One region of the Ewingella allii genome, then DNA from elsewhere that is predicted to be linked to it. Evidence: predicted binding sites of a transcription regulator. Region 1 holds the regulator's gene; each other region holds the start of a gene.
The links. Region 1 encodes PhoB, which activates phosphate uptake and scavenging genes when phosphate is short. Its sites were predicted from a motif close to CTGTCATAAAACTGNCNNAT; they were not measured.
Positions count from the first base shown of each region.

Region 1 (5,249 bases):
TTACCGGTGCCACGATGCGCGTGGTGCTATTCCACCAGCGCAGGGTGAAGCTCAGCACCACCAGCACGATACAAGGCGGGTAAATCGCCGTCAGCACCGGGATAGAAATCTGAATCAAATGGCTCAGGCCCAGATTCGACACCAGCATAGAGAACAGGCCGAGGATAAACACCAGCGAGCGGTAAGAGAGTGGCAGATACTGGGCGAAGAACTCCGCGCAGGCGCAGGTCAGGCCCACCGCCGTCACCATACAGGCGATGAAAATCAGCGCGCCAAGGAAGAAGCTACCCACGCCGCCGAAGGTGTGTTCGACATAAGCATGCAGAATAACCGCGCCGTTAGTGGCGTCAGGCACCAGCGAGGCGCTATTTTCGCCCAGCTTGAACAGGCTGAGGTAGACCAGCATCAGGCCGACACCGGCAATCAGGCCCGCCAAAATAGTGTAGCGAGTCAGCAGCTTGGCGTCAGACACGCCGCGAGAGCGCGCCGCGTTAACAATTACAATACCAAACACCATCGCGCCCAGCGTATCCATCGTCAGGTAACCATTGACGAAACCGCTGGAGAAAGGCACGTGCTGGTAGGCTTCGGCAGCAGGCATGCTCTGCCCCGCTGGCCACAACACGGCGGCCAGACCTAAAACGCCCAGCGCGACCATTTTCAGCGGCGCGAGGAAGTGGCCCACGGTGTCCAGCAGGCGGCCCGGATAGAGGGAGATACCAATCACCAGCGCGAAGTAAACGACGCTATAAATGAACAGCGGCAGCGGGCCGTCGCCGGTTAGTGGTGCGATCCCGACTTCAAAAGAGACGGTGGCAGTACGCGGCGTGGCGAACAGCGGCCCGACGGCCAGATAGCAAACCGTAGCCAGCAAAATGCCCGCGGCGCGGCCAATCGGCGAGCTCAGCGCGTCAACACCACCACCCACACGAGCCAGTGCAATCACGGTCATGACCGGCAGGCCCACGGCGGTTATCATAAACCCTGCCGCCGCCCACCAGACTGCGGGACCGGCCTGTAAACCGACCATCGGCGGGAAGATGATATTCCCGGCACCGACGAATAAGGCGAAGGTCATAAAGCCCAACGCCAAAATATCTTTGCTTGATAAACGAGTACTCATGATTGGTGTCGTGTTGCCTGTTCAAATGAATAAAGTGACCGATGCTAACGCCTGTTCTTTCGTTATAACGTCAATGAGCGAGATAACCGCCTGACAATGCCATTTCGAGGAGAGAAAGAAGCCTAAAATGCCTGATGATATGCAGATGAAATGTTGTAATTCAGGAATAGTTCAGCGACAGCGGGCGGTAAGGTAAACGTTTATGTCGTGAAAAGGCAAGCCGAGATCCAAAAAGCAGAGCCTTAGACCAGACTTTTACCAAAAAGCAGTGCATATCACTAAGTCACTAGAGATATGCAAAACATGATATGTATGATTATTCATCAAATTAAGCACAAGATACAGACTATTGCCGCTAAAACTGCGCGAAATCGCCAAGAACGGGTCGTTTCCCGTACGTTTATAAGGTGTTAATGAAAGGTTGAGCTACTGATTGGCAGGCTGGGGTAAGCCTCTGGCATAAAAGAAAAAAGCTGCCCGATGAGCAGCTTTTATTTTTTAACATTCATGCCAGCAGAATATTACTTCGTATCTTTCACTTTGCCCGGCGTAGCGGAACTGGCTGGCACCACCAGACGCTGTGGCAGGGTAAACATAAATCGCGTGCCGACACCCACTTCGCTCATGATATCCAGCTTTGAGTTGTGGTGGCTGAGCGCGTGCTTAACGATTGCCAGCCCCAGCCCGCTGCCGCCCGTCTGTCTAGATCGCGCTTTGTCGACGCGGTAGAAGCGCTCCGTCAGGCGCGGCAGGTGCTGTGGCTCAATGCCCGGCCCGTTATCACTGACCTGAAACTGCGCCCCCAGCGGCGTTTGCTGCCAGCTGACTTCAATGCGCGTGCCAGTCGGCGTGTGGTTCACCGAGTTATACACCAGGTTAGACACCGCGCTGCGCAGCTGATCCTCATTGCCAAACACCTGCAACTTGTCGTTTACGCGGAACACAATCTCGTGGCGACCATTACTTAAAGTCTGCACCTCGCGCTCCAGCATGCCCATCATCAGCGGCATATCCACCTTCTCATTGAGATCAATGTTGGTGGCTGCTTCGATGCGAGACAGCGTCAGCAGCTGTTTCACCAGTCCGTCCATGCGTCGCGTCTGCTCCTGCATGGTGTCCAGCGCCTTGCTGCGGAAAGGCTCTTCCAGCTTGGCGTCTTCCATCATCTCCAGATAGCCCTGCAACACGGTCAGTGGCGTGCGCAGCTCATGGCTGACGTTGGCAAAGAAGTTGCGACGCGCCCCTTCCAACTGACGCATTTGGGTGACGTCACGCGCCACCATCAGCAGCTGACCTTCGGAATAAGGCATCACGCGGAACTCAACGTAGTGCTCATTATTGAGCTGCAAATTCAGCGCGCGGTTAAATTCTCGGTTCTGAATCCAACTGCGAAACTCGGGGTAACGCAGCAGGTTGAAGATATGCTGCCCGTTATCTTCCGGCCAGCGGAATCCCAACAAATCCTGAGCCAAGCCGTTACACCAGAAAATATTGCCTTCTTCGGTCGCCAGCACCACGGCATCGGGCAGAGACTCTGCCCCGCTGCGAAAACGTTTGATGAGTTGACCGAGTTCACGCCGCCGCCGACGGTTACGCATTTGCATCTGGTTCAACCCATAAAACAGCGGTTCCCAGCTCCAGCGGCCATTTGGTGGGGTGATGCTGCGATCGAGCCACAGCCAGTGAGAGAGTTTAAGCTGGTTATAATAGTTCCAGCCCAGCGCCGCCAGCAGCGACGCAAATAGCAGCCATCCGTAATGGCCGAAGAAAATACCGATGATCAATGCTGGCAGACAGAACAGAAACAGTTCCCCCGCCAGACGCTTCCAGGACAGACGTTCTAACACACAGATTCTCCGCTGCGGCGAGCCGAAAGGCCCCTACATACTATACCCAAAATCATGGGGTTACCGAGCGCGGCCTTGCGCCCAGACATCCTGAAGTATCAAGGGTATAAATGACTCAGTAACGGGTAGAGAACCGGTAACCCGTTCCACGTACCGTTTGAATCATTCTGTCATGTCCGCTGGTTTCTAACGCTTTACGCAAGCGACGAATATGAACGTCTACCGTGCGATCTTCAACATAAACGTTAGTGCCCCAGACGTTATTCAGCAACTGCTCACGGCTGTAAACCCGCTCAGAATGCGTCATAAAGAAGTGCAGCAATTTGAATTCTGTCGGCCCCATGTCCAGCGCCTGCTCGTTCGCCATAACGCGATGAGAGGACGGGTCGAGGCTCAGCCCCTGCATGTCGATCACTTCTTCCACCGCCATCGGGGAAATTCGACGCATTACGGCTTTAATACGCGCCACCAGCTCTTTCGGAGAGAAAGGCTTGGTGATGTAGTCGTCCGCGCCCACTTCCAGACCGCGCACTCGGTCTTCCTCTTCGCCACGGGCTGTCAGCATCATGACCGGGATTTCACGCGTTAGCGCTTCGCGTTTGAGATGTTTGATAAACTGAATGCCGGAACCGCCCGGTAACATCCAGTCGAGCAAAATAAGCTCGGGGAATGGCTCAATCAACCGGGCTACTGCCGAGTCGAAATCTTCTGCTTCCACTGCCTGGTAGCCGTTTTGTTCCAGTACAAAGCACACCATTTCACGGATCGGAGCTTCATCTTCAACCACTAAAATACGTCTAGCCATCGTAGGTCCTGCCAAAAGGTTAGCGATCATTGTTTGATTGCGGAGGGGATTATGCGTCAGTTTTGTGACATTTTTATGAAAATCGCTCAGCAGCCAAACTAAGTGTAGCTAAGCCTTCATTAATGCGTCATGTCGTTGAAATCCGCCTGATTTAGCGAGGACAGCCCCCAGCCTGACGTTTATACTTTGCGGCAAACTGTTGCAGCACACCAACAACGGGAGTTTCATGCGCCTGATCCACACTTCAGACTGGCACTTAGGCCAGTATTTCTTCACCAAAAGCCGTGCCGCCGAGCATCAGGCGTTTTTGCGCTGGTTGATAGAACAGGTGGAGCGCCATCAGGTTGACGCCGTGATTGTGGCAGGTGACATCTTTGATACCGGCTCGCCGCCGAGCTATGCTCGCGAGCTGTACAACCGTTTTGTGGTCGATCTGCAAAGTACCGGCTGCCAGCTGATCGTGCTGGCGGGTAACCACGACTCGGTCGCCACGCTGAATGAGTCCCGCGAGCTGCTCTCCTGCCTGAATACCCGCGTAATTGCCACCGTGGGCGAAGACTTATCCCAGCAGGTTCTGACCTTAAATCATCGCGACGGCACGCCGGGCGCGGTACTGTGCGCCATCCCCTTCCTGCGCCCGCGCGACCTGATTGCCAGTCAGGCCGGGCAGTCCGGCAGCGACAAGCAGCTGGCGTTACAGGAAGCCATCGCCGCGCACTATGACGCGCTGTATCAGGCAGCGCAGGCCGAACGCCAGAAACTGGGCCTGCCTCTGCCCATTATTGCCACCGGCCACCTGACCACCGTCGGCGTCAGCACCTCGGACTCGGTGCGCGACATTTATATCGGCACCCTCGACGCCTTCCCGGCGCAGGCTTTCCCGCCGGTGGATTATGTCGCCCTTGGGCACATTCACCGCGCCCAGTGCGTGGCGAAAACCGAGCATATTCGCTACAGCGGCTCGCCGATTGCCCTGAGCTTCGACGAGCTGAGTAAGGTGAAAAGCGTCTATTTATTGGATTTCACCGGCGACCAGTTAAACAGCATCGACACGCTGGAGATCCCGCAATTCCAGCCGATGCAGATGATCAAGGGCTCTTTGGCCGAGATTGAACAGCAGCTGAAACAGTTTACCGACGCCGCCCGCGACCAGCCGGTGTGGCTGGATATCGAGGTCGCCACGCAGGACTACCTGAGCGATATTCAACGCCGCATTCAGGCTCTCACCGCCGACCTGCCGGTGGAAGTGGTGCTGCTGCGCCGCAGCAAAGAGCAGCGGCTGAACAGCATTTCTCAGCAGGAAAAAGAGACCTTGAGCGAGCTGAGCGTCAGCGAAGTTTTCGAGCGCCGTCTGGCACTGGAAAGCGAAGTCGATGAAAGCCGCCAAAGCAGAATGCGCACCCTGTTCGCGCAAATCGTAGAACAAGTACAAAGCGGCGAGTCAGCGGAGGACGGCGCACAATGAAAATTCTCA
Region 1 is NZ_JAWUDN010000002.1:321,644-326,892, forward strand. It holds gene brnQ (branched-chain amino acid transport system II carrier protein) at 1-1,123, opposite strand, end outside; gene phoR (phosphate regulon sensor histidine kinase PhoR) at 1,645-2,970, opposite strand; gene phoB (phosphate response regulator transcription factor PhoB) at 3,086-3,775, opposite strand; gene sbcD (exonuclease subunit SbcD) at 4,002-5,240, shown strand; gene sbcC (exonuclease subunit SbcC) at 5,237-5,249, shown strand, end outside.

Region 2 (5,249 bases), on a different contig from region 1:
GAGAACATGGTGAAGGTCGCTTTATTGACTAACGTGCTGTTTGCCGTCGGCCTGTTACTCAATTAGCAATCCAAGCTAAGTCTGGCTGAAAGCGAAATTTAACAATTGATGCTTTTGCCAACAGCCTTCAGAAAGGGATATACTGCACATTCATGCAGCAACCAGATGAAATCCTATGAAATACGATACTTCCGAACTATGCGACATCTATCACGAAGAAGTGAATGTCGTTGAACCCTTGTTCTCCAACTTTGGCGGACGTACTTCATTTGGCGGGCAGATCACCACGGTGAAGTGCTTTGAAGACAATGGCTTGCTTTATGATCTGTTGGAGCAAAACGGTTTAGGCCGCGTGTTGGTGGTCGACGGCGGTGGCTCGGTTCGCCGTGCTCTGCTCGACGCTGACCTCGCGACGCTGGCACTGGAAAACCAGTGGGAAGGCATCCTGATTTACGGCGCGGTGCGTCAGGTGGATGACTTGCAGGACCTGGACATCGGCATTCAGGCAATGGCCGCAATCCCTGCTGGCGCAGCAAGCGAAGGCATTGGTGAGAGTGATATCCGCGTCAACTTCGGCGGTGTCACCTTCTTCACCGGTGACCATTTGTATGCTGATAACACCGGCATCATCCTGTCAGAGGATGCACTCGACCTCGAGTGATCCCCTAAACGCAGATGCTTCTGCAATAAAAAAGCCCGCAGCGCGGGCTTTTTTTATGGGAGCAAGTTATGCAAAGAAGGCTGGATCAGACTTCTTCCATTTTCCCTAACAGTGCGCGCAGACGATCTTGCCACACGTGTTGTTCTTCTTTCAGCTGCGCGTTTTCACGCACCAGTGACTCATGGTTGCCGCTGGCTTGCTGAACTTCCTGAGACAGGTTGTTGTTCTGTTCTTTCAGTTCTTCGATTTCCATTTGCAATAAAGTAATGGTATCAATCGCTTGCTGAACTTTCGCTTCTAATTTCTCAAATACTTCAAATGACATTCTTCGGTCCTCTTCATGTTCGCAAGGCGTACATCTGGTAAGTTCTGTCGCATCGTCCGGACACGACTCTGAATTCTCGCACCACGCAGATTTTATTGATATTTCGGGATGGAAACGCCGTCAAATCTGCGGATGTCTTGAAATACGATTGTATGTAGCCAGTACTGCCCTGTCTAGCAACAACCCTGCCCTACACGCAGTCTGTTGCAATTTTAACGACAAAACTATCAGCAAATGCTTAAAAAGCGAGACGAGTCGAAGGATCACGCCAGCAATTTCGCCTAAAGTCAGTCTAACAAGGGGTCTGACGGGCGGAAGGCATCCGAATGACCTTGTGCGCGTTAGGGACGCAATCAGGGAAGAAATAGGGATAAACGCGGGTCAAACGCGCGCCAAAAACCGTTTTTTGCGGTTGGTCTAACCAGTGCGATACTCGAAATCGCTCATTTTTATGACACAACACACAAAATTTGATTTCGCTATTTCTCGTTTATGCTCGTTAACGATAAATTCACATTACATTCTCATTTACTGATGAATGTCTTATTCCGATTACGTTCACGTACGTCCAGTAAGAAAAATTATAACTAACCCTTAACATTATCCTTTATAGGATCCGACTATGAGCCAAACCATGAGTTCCACATTAAAAGGTCAGTGCATCGCTGAGTTTCTAGGTACCGGGCTTATCATTTTCTTTGGTGCAGGATGTGTTGCTGCATTGAAGCTTGCCGGCGCAGGCTTTGGCCAGTGGGAAATTAGTATCGTCTGGGGTTTTGGTGTGGCAATGGCCATCTACCTGACCGCAGCCGTGTCTGGCGCTCACCTTAACCCAGCAGTCACTGTCGCGCTTTGCCTGTTCGCGAACTTTGAAGGACGCAAAGTTCTGCCTTACATCATCGCGCAAGTTGCGGGGGCTTTCTGCGCCGCCGCTCTGGTTTACGGTCTGTACTACAACCTGTTCTTCGATTTCGAACAAAGCCACAATATGGTACGCGGCAGCGTCGAGAGTTTGGATCTGGCAGGCATCTTCTCTACCTACCCGAACCCACACATCAGCGTGTTGCAGGCATTCTTGGTTGAAGTGGTGATCACCGCCGTGCTGATGGCGCTGATTCTGGGCCTGACTGACGACGGCAACGGCATCCCGCGTGGCCCGCTGGCTCCGCTGTTAATCGGTATCCTGATCGCCGTTATCGGTGCTTCAATGGGTCCATTGACCGGCTTCGCCCTGAACCCAGCTCGTGACTTCGGTCCTAAGCTGTTCGCCTACTTCGCAGGCTGGGGCAAAGTGGCCTTCACCGGCGCGCGTGACATCCCTTACTTCTTAGTCCCGATTTTTGGCCCGCTGATTGGCGCATCTCTGGGTGCTGTAGGTTATAAGACGCTGGTTGGTCGCCACCTGCCTTACGAAATCAATGAGGAAGCGGAAGAGAAAGCGGCCCAGCAGGCATCAAAACAGCGTAAAGCGTAATTGGCTATATTGTTCACAGCTCTCTAATTCGTAGGAATATTATTATGTCAGCAGATACGACTCACGAAAAAAAATACATCGTCGCGCTCGATCAAGGCACCACCAGCTCCCGCGCGGTCGTGCTTGACCATGACGCCAATATCGTCAGCGTTTCCCAGCGCGAATTTACCCAAATTTATCCGAAATCCGGCTGGGTCGAGCATGACCCAATGGAGATCTGGTCTTCGCAAAGCTCAGTGCTGGTAGAAGTGCTGGCAAAAGCGGACATCAACTCTGACCAAATCGCCGGTATTGGTATCACCAACCAGCGTGAAACCACCATCGTGTGGGAAAAAGAGACCGGTAAACCCATTTATAACGCCATCGTTTGGCAGTGCCGTCGTACAGCTGACATCTGTGAGAAGCTGAAAAAGGACGGGATGGAAGAGTACATCCGTGAAAACACTGGCTTAGTGGTTGACCCTTACTTCTCCGGTACTAAGGTGAAGTGGATCCTGGACCACGTAGAAGGCTCCCGCGAGCGCGCTAAGCGTGGCGAGCTGCTGTTCGGTACCGTCGACACTTGGCTGGTGTGGAAGATGACTCAGGGACGCGTTCACGTTACTGATTACACTAACGCCTCCCGTACCATGCTGTTCAACATCCATGATCTGAAATGGGATGAGCGCATGCTGGAAGTGCTGGATATTCCGCGCGAAATGCTGCCGGAAGTTCGCCCTTCTTCTGAAGTTTACGGCCAGACCAACATTGGTGGTAAAGGCGGTACTCGTATTCCTATCGCAGGGATCGCCGGTGACCAGCAGGCAGCTCTGTACGGCCAGCTTTGTGTGCAGAAAGGCATGGCGAAAAATACCTACGGCACCGGCTGCTTCTTGCTGATGAACACCGGTACTGAAGCTGTAACCTCCAAAAACGGCCTGCTGACCACCATCGCCTGCGGCCCTCGCGGCGAAGTGAACTATGCGCTGGAAGGTGCGGTATTCGTCGGCGGTGCGTCCATTCAATGGCTGCGCGACGAGCTGAAGTTGATCAGCGACGCCACCGACTCCGAATACTTCGCGGGCAAAGTTAAAGACACCAACGGCGTGTACGTGGTGCCGGCCTTCACCGGCCTTGGCGCACCTTACTGGGACCCGTATGCCCGTGGCGCTATCTTCGGCCTGAGCCGTGGCGCCAACAGCAACCACATCATTCGCGCCACGCTGGAATCTATCGCTTACCAGACTCGCGACGTGCTGGACGCCATGCAAGCTGACTCGGGCGCACGCCTGCAGGCTCTGCGCGTGGACGGCGGCGCGGTGGCTAACAACTTCCTGATGCAATTCCAGTCTGACATCCTCGGCACGCGCGTTGAGCGTCCGGCGGTGCTGGAAGTGACCGCGCTGGGTGCGGCATTCCTGGCGGGTCTGGCGGTGGGCTTCTGGAATGATCTGGACGAAGTGCGCAGCAAAGCCACTATCGAACGTGAATTCCGCCCAAGCATTGAAACCACCGAGCGTAACTTCCGCTACAAAGGCTGGCAGAAAGCCGTGGCGCGCGTGCGTTCATGGGAAGATCACGACGAGTGATCGCGTCCGGTCGGGTTCTCGCGGAACCCGCCATCATCAGCGCCAAGCAAACTCCCCTTAACGGGGAGTTTTTTTATGCGCTTTTTCTGCCCTGCCCCTATGCTAAAATCCGCCCCAGCGATGAGCATTTGCCTCACCCACCTTATTTTTCTTCGAATGGGTTTATCCATGAAACGTGAATTAGCTATCGAGTTCTCCCGCGTCACCGAAGCCGCCGCGCTGGCTGGCTATAAATGGCTCGGCCGTGGCGACAAAAATCTCGCCGACAACGCCGCCGTGCAGGCAATGCGCATTATGCTGAATAAGGTCGACATCGACGGGCAAATCGTCATTGGCGAAGGTGAGATTGACGAAGCGCCGATGCTCTACATCGGCGAACAGGTTGGCACAGGCAAAGGCGACGCGGTGGATATCGCGGTTGACCCCATCGAAGGCACTCGCATGACTGCCATGGGCCAGTCCAACGCGCTGGCCGTGCTGGCCGTGGGCGACAAAGGCTCCTTCCTCAACGCCCCTGACATGTACATGGAAAAAATCGCCGTCGGCCCCGGCGCTAAAGGCGCGATTAATTTAGACCTGACGCTGGCGGAAAATCTGCAAAATATCGCCAAAGCCTTGGGTAAACCACTGAGCGAACTGACCGTGGCTACTCTGGCCAAACCGCGCCACGACGAGGCTATTCGCGCCATGCTGCAATCCGGCGTGCGCGTGTTTGCCTTCCCCGACGGCGACGTCGCCGCAACCATTCTGACCTGTATGCCGGAGAGCGAAGTTGATGTGCTGTATGGCATCGGCGGCGCGCCGGAAGGGGTGATTTCGGCGGCGGTGATCCGTGCGCTGGACGGCGATATGCAGGGCCGCCTGCTGGCGCGTCACGATGTGAAAGGCGACACCCAAGAAAACCGCCGCATTGGCGAAGAAGAGCTGGTGCGCTGTAAGGCGATGGGTATTGAGGCCGGTAAGGTGTTGCAGCTCGACGACATGGCGCGCAACGACAACGTGATTTTCTCAGCGACCGGCATCACCAAGGGCGACCTGCTGGAAGGCATTAGCCGCAAAGGCAACATGGCGACCACCGAAACCCTGCTGATCCGCGGCAAATCGCGTACCATTCGCCGCATTCGCTCGACCCACTTCCTCGACCGCAAAGATGCTGCTCTGCACGAGTTCATCATCTAATTGGCTGTATTAACTCGGCCATAAAAGCAAAAAGCAGAGCCA
Region 2 is NZ_JAWUDN010000012.1:82,921-88,169, reverse strand. It holds gene SBO83_RS20325 (1,4-dihydroxy-2-naphthoate polyprenyltransferase) at 1-66, shown strand, start outside; gene rraA (ribonuclease E activity regulator RraA) at 176-661, shown strand; gene zapB (cell division protein ZapB) at 747-986, opposite strand; gene SBO83_RS20310 (MIP/aquaporin family protein) at 1,609-2,460, shown strand; gene glpK (glycerol kinase GlpK) at 2,505-4,028, shown strand; gene glpX (class II fructose-bisphosphatase) at 4,197-5,207, shown strand.
Region 2: SBO83_RS20310 (MIP/aquaporin family protein) is a predicted target of PhoB. The motif match lies at 1,425-1,444, and genes of this name have one in related genera.

Region 3 (5,249 bases), on a different contig from region 1:
GCCGGGGGTGCTGGTCGCCATTGGCGCGGTGATGTTCATTCATGTCGACCAAGCCGATTTCCCGATGCTCAAACGCATCGACTGGGTGCATCTATTCTCAATGGCAATTGCGCTGGGCTGTCTGGAGTACGTGCTGGAAGAGGGGCCGCGCCAGAACTGGTTTAGCGACCCCGACATTCAAATTTCGGCCTGGTTTTCACTGGTGGCGTTTGTGCTGTTTTTGGAGCGTTCTTTCTATTCGAAAAACCCGATTGTACGCCTGACGCCCTTCCGCGACCCGACCTTTACCTTTGCCTGCGTGTTCAATCTGGTGATTGGTTTCGGTCTGTACGCCTCGACTTACCTGACGCCAGTTTTTCTTGGACGCATTCGTGATTTCAACAGCTTACAGATTGGTACCACCGTGTTTGTAGTGGGGATTGGGCAGTTCTTCAGCACCATTTTGGCCGCAAGGCTCATTGGTAAAGTAGACCGCCGCATACTGATCACCGCCGGGCTGATTGGCTTTTCAACCAGCATGTGGCTGACCTCGCAAGTCACGCCCGAGTGGGGCGCGGATCAGTTCTTATGGCCGCAAATCGTCCGTGGGCTGTTTATCATGCTGTGCATCGTGCCGAGTGTGAATATGGCGCTCACCGCCTTTCAGGGACCGGAGCTGCGCTACGCGTCGGGCTTATTTAACCTGATGCGCAATCTTGGCGGGGCGATTGGCATTGCGACGGTGAATACCTGGTTGCAGGACTGGACCCGCGAACACACCGCGCACTTCGGCGACGTGTTGGGGCGTTATGGTGAAGAGGCGCAGACGGTGATCGGCGGACTGGCGACGCGCATTGGGCAACTGACGCCGGATTCGGCTCATGCCTTGCTGATGGCGAAAAACCTGTTTGGCATCAAGGTCGCCAATGAAGCCTTCACGCTGGCTTTCAATGATGTCTTTATGCTGATGGCGTGGATGTTTTTGGCGGCTTTATTGATGGTGCCGTTTTGTCGGAAATAACGGTTTAGTGTCATGAAATGTAAAACGTCTGTGATCCTACTTCCAAAAAATGCGATTGTTTAGGGAACTTTTCCGACATCCTGTAAAAGCTTTGGCCTGTTTGAAATAAATCCTTATAATTGGCGGCCCAGAAATGTGATTGGTTACACATAAAGATTCTCGTTCAGGTCAAGTGTGTACCTACAATAGTCATCCGGTTGTTTCTGTTAACACCGGGGGAACACTTCGACAACAACTGCCTGTGTGGCATTAAGAACCAACGACAAATATGAAAATGAGCATTCGCGCTATCCTTACTATGGTTTTGGCAGTTGCTGCGTACAGCCAGTCAGCTTCGGCCGTGGTGTACCCTCTTCCTGCCAATGGCGGGCGGTTAGTCGGGGAAAACATCACCGTTACCGTTCCAGAAAACAGCAAATTACCTCTTGAGAGTTTTGCCGCACAGTATCAAATGGGCCTGAGCAACATGCTCGAAGCCAACCCTGGCGTGGACCCGTTCTTGCCAACGCCGGGCACCGTGTTGACTATTCCACAGCAGCTGATCCTGCCAGATACCCCGCATGAAGGTATCGTGGTAAACAGTGCTGAAATGCGTCTTTACTACTATCCGAAGGGCAGCAACACCGTGGTGGTATTGCCAATCGGTATCGGTGAATTAGGCAAAGACACCCCACTGAACTGGACAACCACCATCCAGCGTAAGAAAGCCGGTCCGACTTGGACACCAACGGCGAAAATGCACGAAGAGTACGCGTCTCGCGGTGAATATCTGCCAGCCGTCTTCCCAGCAGGTCCGGACAACCCAATGGGTCTGTACGCGCTGTACGTTGGCCGCCTGTATGCGATTCACGGGACTAATGCCAACTTCGGTATCGGCCTGCGCGTGAGCCACGGCTGTGTGCGTCTGCGCGATGCTGACATCAAATGGCTGTTCGACAATGTGCCGCAGGACACTCGCGTTCAGTTCATCAATGAGCCGTTGAAAGCCACCGTTGAACCAAACGGTAAGCGTTACATTGAGATCCACAACCCGCTGTCTGCTAACCAGGAAGAGTTTGACTCGCAAGAGCCACTGCCTGTTTCTCTGACTGGCAAAGTGGGCGCCGTTGCCATGGACCCAAGCGTTAACCAGAACATCGTACAACGCGCTATCGAGCTGCGTTCAGGTATGCCAACTCAGGTTAACTAAGTTTGATTGCAGACTGACTTGAAGCCCCTCCATGAGGGGCTTTTTTATTTTCCTCGCTAAAAATCCTTCATGTCATAAAAGCGTCACGCCGCTGACTTATGCTCCCGTGTAACAAAGTACGACAAACTGTATCTCTTGTTTTCTGGTCTTCATTACACGGAGTTTTGTTATGCACCTGCCTCTCTCTTTTGTTGCTCGTTCTGTGGTTACCGCCCTGCTTCTGACTTCTGCCAGCAGCGCCATCGCCGATGATGCCCTGACTTCACGCGCTGCGAAAGGCGATATCACCGAACAAGGCGGCGCGCGCCGTCTGACCGGCGATCAGACCGAAGCCCTGAAAGCGTCATTGACCAATAAGACGGTGAAAAACGTCATCCTGCTGATTGGTGATGGTATGGGCGATTCAGAAATCACCTCGGCGCGTAACTATGCCGAAGGCGCGGGCGGCTACTTTAAGGGCATCGATGCCCTGCCGTTAACGGGCCAATACACTCACTACTCTTTGGATAAGAAGAGCCACAAACCCGACTATGTGACGGACTCCGCGGCCTCTGCCACGGCATGGTCTAGCGGCGTGAAGACCTATAACGGCGCGCTGGGTGTGGATGTGAATGGCAAAGATCACGTAACGATTTTGGAACTGGCGAAAGCCGCGGGTAAAGCCACCGGCAACGTCTCCACAGCCGAATTGCAAGATGCGACGCCTGCCGCGCAAATCTCCCACGTCACCTCCCGTAAGTGCTACGGCCCGGAAGAAACCAGTGAGAAATGCCCGACTAATGCGCTGGAAAACGGCGGCAAAGGTTCAATCACCGAGCAGCTGATCAAAGCACGGGCTGACGTGACCCTGGGCGGCGGCGCGAAATCATTCAATCAGTTAGCCAAAAGCGGTGATTTCGCGGGGAAATCCCTGAAGGATCAGGCGACCGCACAGGGCTATCAGTGGGTGGAAAACGCCGATGAGCTGGCAAAAATCACCCTCGCCGACCAGCAAAAACCGCTGCTAGGCCTGTTCTCGCCGGGCAATATGCCCGTGCGCTGGAATGGCCCGAAAGCCAGCTATCACGGCAATATCGACAAGCCGGCCGTCACCTGCGAAGCCAATCCACAGCGCACCAGCGACATTCCAACGCTTGCCGCAATGACCGAGAAAGCCATCGATCTGCTGAAAACGCAGGAGAAAGGCTTCTTCCTGCAAGTGGAAGGGGCGTCCATCGATAAACAAGACCACGCGGCAAACCCGTGCGGCCAGTTTGGCGAAACCGTTGATTTGGACGAAGCCGTGCAGAAAGCGCTGGAATTTGCTCGTAAAGACGGCAACACGCTGGTTATTGTGACCGCCGACCACGCGCACTCCAGCCAGATTGTGGAGAAAGATGCCAAAGCGCCGGGGCTGACGCAGACCCTGACCACCAAAGACGGTGCGCCAATGACCATCAGCTACGGCAACTCGGAAGAGGATTCACAAGGCCATACCGGCACTCAGCTGCGCGTCGCGGCCTACGGCCCGTTTGCGGCCAACGTGGTGGGACTGACAGATCAAACTGACCTGTTCTTCACCATGAAAGAGGCCATGGCGATTAAATAAGTCATTATGCCGCAAGACGTAAATCAGTCCCTCAATAAATAAGCAAAAGGCCGGAAAGTGCAGACTTTCCGGCCTTTGTTTTCCAACCTGAATCACTCGTAAGTGATGGTGAAATTAGCGACAGCGTTAGCATCCCCCGGGGTGATTTTGTCCCCAATCTGCATATAAGCAGCCGTTAACGGGATACTAAAATTCCCTTGTTCGGTGGCCTGAGCAACAAACAGCGTTCGCTCGAACTCGATGGGCGCGCTGTGCAGTTTAAGCTGAATACCGACCCCCTGCGCGCCGCCACTGGCTAAATCAATAATGCCTTTGCCCTGCGATGAGGTCGCGGCAAGGCTGATATGCACTTTGGCGTTGCTGTTGCATTGTAGAGGGATCTGGATATTCACCGGGGTCAGGGTAGAGCCTTTACCGTGGAAATCACTCACCTTTGCCTCTCCCATTTGCACCGGGATCCTGCTTGACCCGGTCACTTCGCACGATGCTTGCGTGATATTACCGGAGGATAAATTGTAGGTTAGCGCCGGCTCATTACTGTTGTTGATAGCGATGGAAAACAGCGGCCCGAGGGCCAGCGTACCCGGCGTAATAACCCCTGTTTTCATTAAAATAATCTCTATCTCGGGGTTATAACGAATGGCCCCGTCGCTATCCAACGTGGTCTCCCAGCGATAGCCGCCCGTTCGTACATACTCCCCACGAACTTTGACTTTAATACCCACGCCCTCGACGCCGCTGGCGTAGATCTGATTACCATCCAGCGAACGGTAGCTGGTCTGATTCACTGAGCCACTCTCGTTGAAAGTGCCGGTAGAACAGACGCCGCTGATAGGCGTGATGTCTGCGGGGAGGACTTTGCGAGTGATCTCAGCCCCAACGGCTAAATCGCGCTGTACCGTGATACTTCCCATTTGAAAGGTGCGGTTTGCCACGCTCCCCAGAGGAGCGCAGTCGGCCAGCGCCTGCGTTGCCCCCCCTAGTGCCGCTAATAGCACCAAGCTCAAGCTGATTTTCCGTTTATTCATGATGCATGCTCTCCTGCTGCGCCCTAACGGCACTGCGCCTTAATGTTTTTAATCAGCGCAGCGGGGTCAGTGACATTGCTTTTCTCCAGCGTGTAACTACCGTGGCACTGTTCGTCACTGCCGTTGCCCCATTTAGCAAAGATTTTGCCCTTTTCCGGCAAACCGGTGAGATAGACTTCGCCGTGATCGCTGACGATGCCGGTAATGGTTCGGCTGTCATCGACCAAGCTCACCGTGGCTCCAAAAGGGACTGGCTTGCCTTGGAACAACAGCTGTATTAAGGCGCGCTGCCCAATGCGGGTATCGAAATTGGCCCGCACCACCGCGCCACGCGTAGGGATCACCGTCACCTTGCTGCTGTCCATGTCGACATCGTCGCCGAAGCTTTCGGTATCCAGTGCCACTGTATTTTTACGGTACGCCTGAGCATAAGGAACGACCGCG
Region 3 is NZ_JAWUDN010000010.1:136,275-141,523, forward strand. It holds gene SBO83_RS18940 (DHA2 family efflux MFS transporter permease subunit) at 1-1,000, shown strand, start outside; gene SBO83_RS18945 (L,D-transpeptidase family protein) at 1,269-2,189, shown strand; gene phoA (alkaline phosphatase) at 2,359-3,777, shown strand; gene SBO83_RS18955 (fimbrial protein) at 3,870-4,805, opposite strand; gene SBO83_RS18960 (fimbria/pilus outer membrane usher protein) at 4,829-5,249, opposite strand, start outside.
Region 3: phoA (alkaline phosphatase) is a predicted target of PhoB. The motif match lies at 2,259-2,278, and genes of this name have one in related genera.